One region of the Comamonas sp. DB36 genome, then DNA from elsewhere that is predicted to be linked to it. Evidence: predicted binding sites of a transcription regulator. Region 1 holds the regulator's gene; each other region holds the start of a gene.

Region 1 (3,274 bases):
ACGTGCGCAATCTGGCGCACTACGTGCTGAGCCTGTCGGGCAGCCCCAACGATTCGCTGCGCGCTTCGCTGGGCAAGTCCAAGTTCGCGGCCTGCGCCGCGTGCCACGGCATGGACGGCAAGGGCAACCACGCTTTGGGCGCGCCCAACCTGACCGACGATATCTGGTTGCATGGCTGGGGTGAAGCCGCGATCATCGACATCATCACCAACGGCAAGCAAAACCAGATGCCGGCGCAAAAGGCCAAGCTGACCGAAGGACAGATCGATGTGCTGACCTCCTACGTCTGGAGCCTCTCGCGCAAGCCTGCCACCGCGCGCTGATAGCGCCGACTCGGGGCGGCGCTGCCGCCCTTTTTTTTCGTCCGCACGCCGTGCAGCGCCGGCGCCCGGACCGCAACCTTGAAAGCCGCACCATGTCGCAAAATCCTGCCAACGCTCCCGCACACGATCCCCGGCCCTGGTGGAAATTCGGTTTTGTCTGGATGGTGATCGGCGGCCCGGCCGTGGTCGTGGTCGCCGGCCTGGTCACGTTCTGGATCGCTGCTGCCCATCCCGATCCGGTGATCGATCCCGACTACTACCGCCACGGCGTGGAGATCAACCAGACGCTGTCCGAGAAACCCGACCTGCGCCTTGCGCCCGCGCTGACCGGCCGCAACCACGCGGCGACGCCGGCCGAACACGTGCCCACCGACCGCTGACGCCGGTACGCGGGTTTTCCGCAGCGCCCGCAGGCGGCTTTGGCTGCAGAATGAATTTCCTGCTGCGAAAGGAGTTCCTGATGTGGGCAAAACGCTTGATGTGGATTCTCTGGCCTGCTTTCCTGGCGGCCTGTGCGATGGAAATGCTGGTGTTCGGCTTCGTCGATCCCAGTGACATCCAGTGGCAGGGCGCGGCGCTCACCTGGAGCCGCCAGACGTTCTATACGCTGTCGTTCTTTGCGTTCTGGCTGGTCATCAGCGGCGCGAGCGCCTTGACCTGTCTGCTGGGCATGGGGCCGGCCGAAGTCAACGGCTGGGAAAAAGACGCGCCACGCCTGCGCGATCCCGCACCGGCGCTGGACTGAAACGCCCGGCGCTCGCAGCCGCCGTTATTCGCAGCCGTGCTGGTTGTTGACGATGCGCTTGAGCGCATCGGTATCGAGAATGCGGATATGGCGTTGCTTGACTTCGACGATGCCTTCGTCGACGAACTTCGAGAACGTGCGGCTCACGGTTTCGAGCTTGAGGCCCAGGTAGCTGCCGATTTCCTCGCGCGTCATGCGCAGCACCAGCTCCGACGCCGAAAAACCGCGCGTGTGCAGCCGCTGCACCAGGTTCAGCACAAACGCCGCCAGGCGTTCCTCGGCGCGCATGCTGCCCAGCAGCAGCATCACGCCATGCTCGCGCACGATCTCCCGGCTCATCACCTTGTGCACGTGGTTCTGCAGCACCGTGACTTCGCGCGACAGCTGCTCGAGCTTGTCGAACGGCATCACGCAGACTTCGGCATCCTCGAGCGCGACCGCATCGCAGGTGTGGTGGTCGTTGACGATGCCGTCCAGCCCGATGATCTCCCCCGCCATCTGGAAGCCCGTGACCTGGTCGCGTCCGTCTTCGGTCGCCACGCTGGTCTTGAAGAAGCCGGTGCGTATCGCGTAGAGCGAAGAGAACGCTTCGCCGTTGTGGAACAGCAGGGCACCCCGCTTGACCTTGCGACGCACCGCGACGATGGTGTCGATGCGTTCCATCTGCTCCTCGTTCAAGCCTATGGGCAGGCACAGTTCGCGCAGATTGCAGGTGGAACAGGAGGCTTTGATCGCTTGTAGATTCATGGGAATGGGACCTCGGGGTTGGCGATGCGAGTCTGACGGGCGGCGCGGCCCCCTTTATCGCATGGAACGCCGCAGCGCGCAGCACATGGCGTCACGGCTGCTGCTGATATGCGTCAAATTGTCGCAGGCCCTGGCTGCGCAAGACTTGATCGACATCAAGGTCGCGGAGATTGGGATGCGGCAAAGTACGCCAAAGCAAGGAAAGATCCCCCATGACCGCAATCACCCCCGAGCTGTTGCAGCGTTTCGACGTGCCGGGCCCGCGCTACACCTCGTTCCCGACGGCCGACCGTTTCGTCGAAGCCTTCGGCCAGGACGACTACACCCTCGCGCTGGCGCAGCGCCGCCAGGGTGCGCCCGGTCAGGCGCGGCCGCTGTCACTGTATGTGCACATCCCGTTTTGCGCCGCGCTGTGCTACTACTGCGCCTGCAACAAGATCATCACCCGCCACCCCGAGCGTGCCCAGACCTACCTCGAGTATCTGGCGCGCGAAGTCGCGCTGCATACCGCGCACTGCGGCACGGGCCAGCCCGTGAGCCAGCTGCATCTGGGCGGGGGCACGCCGACCTTCCTCACCGACGCAGGCCTGACCGAGCTGATGGCGCTGCTGCGCCGCCACTTCGCGTTCCAGCCCGGCGGCGAGTATTCGATCGAAGTCGACCCGCGCACCGTGACGCCCGAACGCCTGGCTTTTCTTGCGCAGTTGGGCTTCAATCGGCTGAGCTTCGGTGTACAGGATTTCGACCCCCAGGTGCAGAAGGCCGTGCACCGCGAACAGCCTGCGAGCCAAGTGTTTTCGCTCGTGCAGGCGGCGCGCGAACTGGGTTTCGAATCGATCAATGTCGACTTGATCTACGGCCTGCCGTGCCAGACCCCCGAATCGTTCGAGCGCACGCTGGCCCAGGTGGGCGAACTGCGGCCCGACCGCATCGCGCTCTATGCCTACGCCCATCTGCCCGAGCGCTTCAAGCCGCAGCGGCGCATCGACAGCGCGGCGCTGCCCGGCGCGGGCGCCAAGCTGGCCATGCTCGCGCGCTCGCTCGAAAGCTTCCAGGAGGCCGGCTATGTGTACGTGGGCATGGACCATTTCGCGCTGCCCACCGACGCGCTGGCCGTCGCCAAGCGCCAGGGCCGGCTGCACCGCAATTTCCAGGGCTACAGCACCCAGCCCGACTGCGACCTGATCGCGCTGGGCGTCTCGGCCATTGGCCGGGTCGGCGCGACCTACAGCCAGAACGCGAAGACGCTCGATGAGTATTACGACCTGCTCAACCAGGGCCGGCTGCCCGTGGTGCGCGGCCTGGCGCTCAGCCGCGATGATTTGATTCGGCGCGCGGTCATCATGGCGCTGATGTGCCAGGGCGAGGTGCTCTTCGAATCGCTGGACCAGGCCTGGCTGATCGATTCGCGGCGCTACTTCGCGGCCGAGCTGGAGATGCTCGAAGACCTGCAGCAGCA
Region 2 (3,274 bases), 620 kb from region 1:
GCCGCCGAAAACACCAGCGCCTGCGAGCTCGACAGCTCGCCGCGCGCCGTGGGCCGCCATGACGTGCGCTGCATGCGCGCGTCGATGTGCTTTTCGACCAGGCAATTGAATGCCGCGGCCGCGGCCGCGACCAGCCAGATGCCGGCGCAGGACACGGCCATCTGCAACCACTGCGCGCCCGAAGGCCAGCCGGGCACGGCCAGCACCATGCCGATCAGCGCGCAAAAGACAATCAGCTGCACCACGCGCGGCTTGGTCAAGGCATAGAACTGGGCGATCCGTGAAGCGGAGGACAGGGTGTCGGTAGTCATGCGCGAGCGATGGCTTTCTTGGAGAGGAGGCGGCGACGATCCATTTCGGCGCGCGAAGAAGAGCTGCTGGCGAGACTCCAGACCAGTACGCCCACCAGCGCCGCGGCGCCTCCAGTGTGCAGTACAGCGGCAATCAGCGGCCAGTCAAATAGGACGTTCGACAGTCCGGTCATCACCTGCAGCAGCAGCAGCCCGGCGAGCCAGCGGCGCTGGCGCGCGAGCGCCTGGGCGCGGCGCAATGCCAGCAGCAGCGCGACCAGCGCCGCGGCGACCACATAGGCCGCGAGCCGGTGCAGGTAATGGATGGCGGTCAAGGCTTCGAAATCGAGGTGGCTGCCATCCTGCAGCATGCCCAGCGGGCGCCAGATCTCGAAAGCCTGGGAGAAATTCATGGCCGGCCACCAGCTGCCCTGGCAGGTCGGGAACGTGGTGCAGGCCAGCACCGCATAGTTGGTGCTGACCCAGCCGCCGAGCGCGACCTGCAGCGTCACCAGCGCCAGGCCGACCACCAGCGCGCGGCGCAGCCAGGGTGTGAGCACTTCGGGCTCGCGGCCTTGCACGGCCAGGCCATGGGCGACAGCGGGCACGCACAGCAACGCCAGCAGCACCGTGCCGCCCAGCAGATGCAGCGTCACGATCGCGGGAAACAGTTTCTCGGTCACGGTCAGCGCGCCGAACGCGCCCTGGATGCAGACCCAGACCAGGCTGGCCGTGGGCCACCAGGGGCTGCGCCCCGCAGACAGCGGCTGCTTGCGCGCCAGGCGCCAGCTCATCAGCGTCAGCGCAATGATCAGCACGCCCACGCCCGTGGCCAGATAGCGGTGGATCATTTCGACCCAGGCCTTGCCATGGGTCACGGGGCCGGTAGGCATGGCGGTCTGGGCCGCGGTGATTTCCAGGTGCGCGCCCAACGGACTCGCGTTGCCGTAGCAGCCCGGCCAGTCAGGGCAGCCCAGGCCCGAGTCGGTGAGCCGCGTGAACGCGCCGAACATCACCAGATCGAAGGTCAGGAACAGTGTGAACACGCTCAGCGCAAGCAGACGCTCGGCCGGGCCATGCTGGCGATTGCGGAACCAGACCCAGGCCAGCGGAGCCAGCGCGATCACCGCGCCGATCAGCATCAGATGCAGCAGGGGTTGCAAATCGTAAAGGGGCTGGCTAGTCATCACTCGTTGTTGTCACGTGCGCCGGGCCGCGACCGGCAAGGCCGCCACCATTTCAAGATTGTCTGAAATATCTGAACGCTCTTAATAAAAAAACCCGCGCTGCCTGCGCGAGGTACGAGCGCGGCGCCAGGGCCGGGAAGAGAGCATGCACGACACCTCCTCGCAGGGCTGTCAAGGCGGTCTGCAGACCGCGGCGCATTGTCCCGGGTCAATTCTATCGGCGCACACGCCGCTGCACAGCGCGGCAGCAAGTGACCCTATGGATGATGGGCCCGGCGCGGTGCCGGCGAGCAGGCTCCAACGAGGCATGCAAGCGCCGCGATGCAGGGTGTGACACGCGATCACAGGTTGTCCTACAGTCGACGCGGCAATGGCCGATATCCAGCACATGACCTACATCGCTGATATGACATGCATCGTCGACCTGCCTCTGGAAAGCCATGAGCACGGTTTTGCCTGCTTTTCCTGCGGCCAGCCACTGGCCTCTTCAGGCGTACGCTATGACGGCAAAGGCGGCAGCATCTTGTTGCACCTGCGCTGCGCCAACGAGATGGGCCAGCGACTGATCGTCGACTCCTGGACCAACCGCCGCAAGCATGTGCATGCCGCCGGTTGACGCGCAGGGCCTGTGCCCGGGTGGGCATGCCGACCGCCTCGGCCGATAATGGGCCATGTCCACCCTTTCATGCCCTTTCTGCGGTCATACGCTGACCGATAGCATCTCGCCTTGCGCCGGGTGCGGAAAAATGCCCTCCTCTGCCGCTTCGACTGCGGGTGCACAGGCGGTTGCGCCCGCGCCGCGCAGCCGTCTGGTGCCTTGGCTCATAGGCCTGCCCGTGGGCGCGTTTGCGGTACTGATGGTCGTCGGCCAGCTGTTGTCCACGCCCGAAAGCAGCAACCAGTGGGTGGCGCGCGAAGCCATCAAGGTCTGCAACAAGGAGGTCGCGCGCGCGCCCGAAGACCGCAAGCGTCCCGACCTGACGCCCAAGGACTGCGCCGACCTCGACGCTGCCTTTCGCAGCCAGTACGGCACCGAGCCCTGATCTGATCGCAGCCACGGCGCGCGCCGGCCGTATATTCCTTGCAGGATATACGTCTTGATACATACCAATGTAATCTGTAACAATCAAACTCGGTATTCGCGCCGCTCGCCCTCTATCACCCATGTATGCACGTTTGTGCATGCGGGACAATGGTGAATACCTGAGGCCTGCCTGGCGCAAGCATGGTGGAAAGCGGGCGAAGCTTTCCACCGCCCTCTATCCTGCCCCAGGCACGCCTGCCACGCACAGGCAAGCTGCCTCCACCTACCCAAAGCCCACGAGCTGGGAGCCCGTCATGAACATTGTCATACTGGATGGCAATGTTCACTATATAGAGTATGGGCATTTTTGGTTGAAACTACGCCAAAAGCTACGCCGCTTTCACGTGCCTGTCCGCGGCAAGCTGTAATGGCTCACAGGACGCATTTAACTGAATCGCCCCGGCTGCACTAGACATCTTCGAGCCTCAAACCTGAGACCCAACAGGAGGTGCCATGACAAACAAGCAGCCATACCCTTTAGAATTCAAGATCGAAGCCGTCAAGCACATCACGTAGCGGGGCCATAGGGCGGCCGATGTATCTGCCCGGATCTGCGTGAGCCACCACAGCCTGTACAAGTGGATCAAGCTACGGCTGCACGCCGGGGATGTCAGTCGGCAAGTCTGCAATGGTCGCGCCAAATCACCAGCAGCGTCAGTTCACTGTGGCAGAACCCAACCCAGTCGTGGGTCACCGACATCAGCTACATCCGA
Region 3 (3,274 bases), 630 kb from region 1:
AGGTCCAGACGAACACCGGCATCTTCATCATCGTCATGCCGGGAGCGCGCATCTTGATGATGGTCACCAGCAGGTTGATACCCGACAGCGTGGTGCCCACGCCCGCGATCTGCAGTGACCAGATGTAGTAGTCGAGACCGACGCCCTCGGGGTTGTGGCCGAGGTTGGACAGCGCGAGCCAGCCCGACGTCGAGAACTCACCGATGAACAGCGACACCATCACCAGGATGGCACCGGCGGTCGTCATCCAGAAGCTGAAGTTGTTCAGGAACGGGAAGGCCACGTCGCGCGCGCCGATCTGCAGCGGCACGACGTAGTTCATCAGGCCCGTGACCAAAGCCATGGCCACGAAGAAGATCATGATGGTGCCGTGGGCCGTGAAGATCTGGTCGTAATGGTGCGGCGGCAGGAAGCCCAGGCCGTCCACCGTGGCCATGGCCTGCTGCGCACGCATCATCAGCGCGTCGGCGAAGCCGCGCAGCAGCATGACGATGCCCAGGATCATGTACATGATCCCGATCTTCTTGTGGTCGATGCTGCAGATCCAGTCGCGCCACAGCGGGCCCCAGAGCTTGAAGCGGGTCAAAAGGGCGAGCACCGCCAGGCCGCCGAGGATCACTCCCGCGAAGGTGGCGAGAAGAATCGGCTCGTGCAGCGGTATCGATTCCCAGCTCAACCGTCCGAAGATCAGTCGGGCTGTATCAAATTGGTCAGACATAAAGGGTCTCTTGTGAGGTGGACAGCAGGCCGGGCAGGCCGGCTATCCACCGAATTGCTTATTGCTGGATGACGGCAGGGGAGGCCACGCCGGGTTCCAGGGCTGCCGTGATTTTGTCGGCGTCCTCGGTCGTGCAGATGTCGGCCGTGAGGTTCAGGCCCTTGGCACGTGCATAGGACTCGCCGCCTGCCTTGTCGATGGCCATCATGGTGTGCATGCACATCTGGCCTTCTTCGACGCAGCGGTTCAGGACCGTGTGGTAGAGCTTGGGGTCGACATTGCCGAAGCGTTCGACCGGGTTGCGCTCGCTGGGCTTGGCCAGTGCGAGGTAGCTGTCGCGGTCGAGCGTCTTGCCTTCGGTCTTGGCCTTGGCGATCCACTCGGCGAAGCCTTCGTTGCTCAGGCCGTGGAACTTGAAGGTCATGCCCGAGAAGCCCGCGCCGCTGTAGTGCGAGGACATGCCCTTGTAGACGCCTTCCTTGTTGATCACGGCGTTGAGTTCGGTCTGCATGCCGGGCATGGCATAGATCATGCCGGCCAGGTCAGGCACGTAGAACGCGTTCATCGTGGTGGTCGACGTCAGCTTGAAGTGGATGGGGCGGTCGACCGGCGCAGCGAGTTCATTGACCGTGGCAATGCCTTGCTCGGGGTAGAAGAACAGCCATTTCCAGTCCATGGCCACGACTTCGACGGTCAGCGGCTTGACGTTCTCGGCCAGCGGACGCTGGGCGTCGATGCGGTCGAGCGGACGATAGGGGTCGAGCTTGTGGGTGCTGATCCAGGTGATCGCACCAAGGATGATCACGATGATCAGGGGCGCCGTCCAGATGATCAGTTCGAGCTTGGTCGAATGATGGAAGTCTGGATCGTATTCGGCTTCGGTGTTCGACTGGCGGTATTTCCAGGCGAAGAAGAACGTCAGCAGAATCACCGGAACGATGATGATCAGCATCAGCAGGGTGGCCAGCATGACCAGATCACCTTGCTGCGCGGCGATATCGCCTGCGGGGTTGAGAACTACGGCTTTGCTGCAGCCGCTCAGAGCGGCGACAAGCGCAGTAGCTGTGAGCCACGCAGGCCCACGGATTTCCTTGGATTGAAGCATGTCATGGGCGCGCCAGAGCGCGCTTAGGTGTAAACGTGAGATTGGAACCAGCGTAAATGTAATAAAAAGGAGCAAATTGTCGATTGGACATTTTGTCCCACGTCAAGACGTGGGTGTATTGCGCCATTCTTGGTAGATCAGCGGATTTCGATGTAGGCGGGTAAGCCGAACCGATGTCGGCGGGCTTCATGCCCGCCGGGGTGAGGGGCTGGCGATGGCCGGGCTGTAGTTTTTGGCTGACGCGTTCAGGCGCAAAAGCCGCACCAGGCCCTGTCGTTGACCAGCGTAGAAAGAGCTAGTCATTGAAAGGGAGCATCTCTATGAGCGCAACCGGTTACACAGCATTGTCTGCAGGGGGCCGCGAAAGCCCCGAAGCACTTTCCCGCGCCGATACGGACGAAGAGGTCAGCCCTGGTGATATCGCGGTCGGCGTGATCATTGGCCGGTCGTCCGAATATTTCGACTTCTTTGTGTTCGGCATCGCCTGCGTGCTGGTCTTTCCCGCACTGCTGTTTCCCTCCTTTTCACGTCTTGACGGCACGCTTGCGTCGTTCGCCATCTTTTCGCTGGCCTTCATTGCCCGGCCTTTCGGTACCGCCATCTCCATGGCGGTGCAGCGGCGCTGGGGTCGCGCCACCAAGCTGACGCTGGCGCTGTTCCTGCTCGGCACTTCCACCGTGGGCATGGCCTTCCTGCCCGGCTACCAAAGCCTGGGCATCTGGGCGATCGTGCTGTTTGCCGTGCTGCGCATAGGCCAGGGCCTGGCGCTGGGCGGCTCCTGGGACGGCCTGCCGTCGCTGCTGGCGATCTCCGCGCCGCGCGAGCGCCGCGGCTGGTACTCGATGCTGGGGCAACTGGGAGCGCCCGTGGGCTTCTTCATGGCCGCAGGCCTTTTTGCCTACGTCTACGAGAACATGAGCGCCGAGGAGTTCCTCTCCTGGGGCTGGCGCTTCCCGTTCTTCGTCGCCTTCGCGATCAACGTGGTGGCGCTGTTCGCGCGGCTGCGGCTGGTCGTGGGCCAGTCGTTCTCCCATCTGCTGCACCAGAATGAACTCGAGCCGGTCAAGGCCTCCGAAGTGGTCGCAAACGAAGGCCGCAACGTGGTCATCGGTGCATTCGCGGCGCTGGCCAGCTTCGCGCTGTTCCATCTTGTGACCATCTTCCCGCTGTCGTACATCGAGCTGTATTCCGAGCAGCCCGTGGGCGACGTGCTGCGCGTGCAGATGCTGGGCGCGGCTGCAGCCTGTGTGGCGATGGTAGCTTCAGGCTGGCTCGCCGACCGCTTCGGGCGGCGCAACACGCTGGGCACGATGGCCGCGCTGATCTGCGTGTTCAGCTTTGTCGGTCCCGGCCTGCTGGGCAACGGCCAGGGCGGCAACAACACCTTTCTGATCGTCGGCTTCATCCTGCTGGGCCTGTCCTACGGCCAGGCCTCGGGCACGGTCACTGCG

What was found. Region 1 encodes FNR, which switches genes on or off when oxygen is low (the NO sensors DNR and NnrR bind a similar motif). Its sites were predicted from a motif close to TTGATNNNNATCAA; they were not measured.
Region 2: the regulator FNR is predicted to act here: its motif matches at 1,676-1,689, upstream of ACSVDO_RS10345 (COX15/CtaA family protein).
Region 3: the regulator FNR is predicted to act here: its motif matches at 1,916-1,929, upstream of cyoA (ubiquinol oxidase subunit II).

Annotation. Positions count from the first base shown of each region.
Region 1 covers NZ_CP196631.1:1,611,306-1,614,579, forward strand. The annotation lists gene ccoP (cytochrome-c oxidase, cbb3-type subunit III) at 1-323, shown strand, start outside; gene ACSVDO_RS07665 (FixH family protein) at 416-703, shown strand; gene ACSVDO_RS07670 (hypothetical protein) at 784-1,068, shown strand; gene fnr (fumarate/nitrate reduction transcriptional regulator Fnr) at 1,093-1,815, opposite strand; gene hemN (oxygen-independent coproporphyrinogen III oxidase) at 2,028-3,274, shown strand, end outside.
Region 2 covers NZ_CP196631.1:2,233,243-2,236,516, reverse strand. The annotation lists gene cyoE (heme o synthase) at 1-311, opposite strand, end outside; gene ACSVDO_RS10345 (COX15/CtaA family protein) at 308-1,477, opposite strand; gene ACSVDO_RS10340 (hypothetical protein) at 1,848-2,093, shown strand; gene ACSVDO_RS10335 (hypothetical protein) at 2,224-2,520, shown strand; partial or broken gene ACSVDO_RS10330 (IS3 family transposase) at 3,163-3,274, shown strand, end outside.
Region 3 covers NZ_CP196631.1:2,242,144-2,245,417, forward strand. The annotation lists gene cyoB (cytochrome o ubiquinol oxidase subunit I) at 1-718, opposite strand, end outside; gene cyoA (ubiquinol oxidase subunit II) at 777-1,823, opposite strand; gene ACSVDO_RS10390 (MFS transporter) at 2,144-3,274, shown strand, end outside.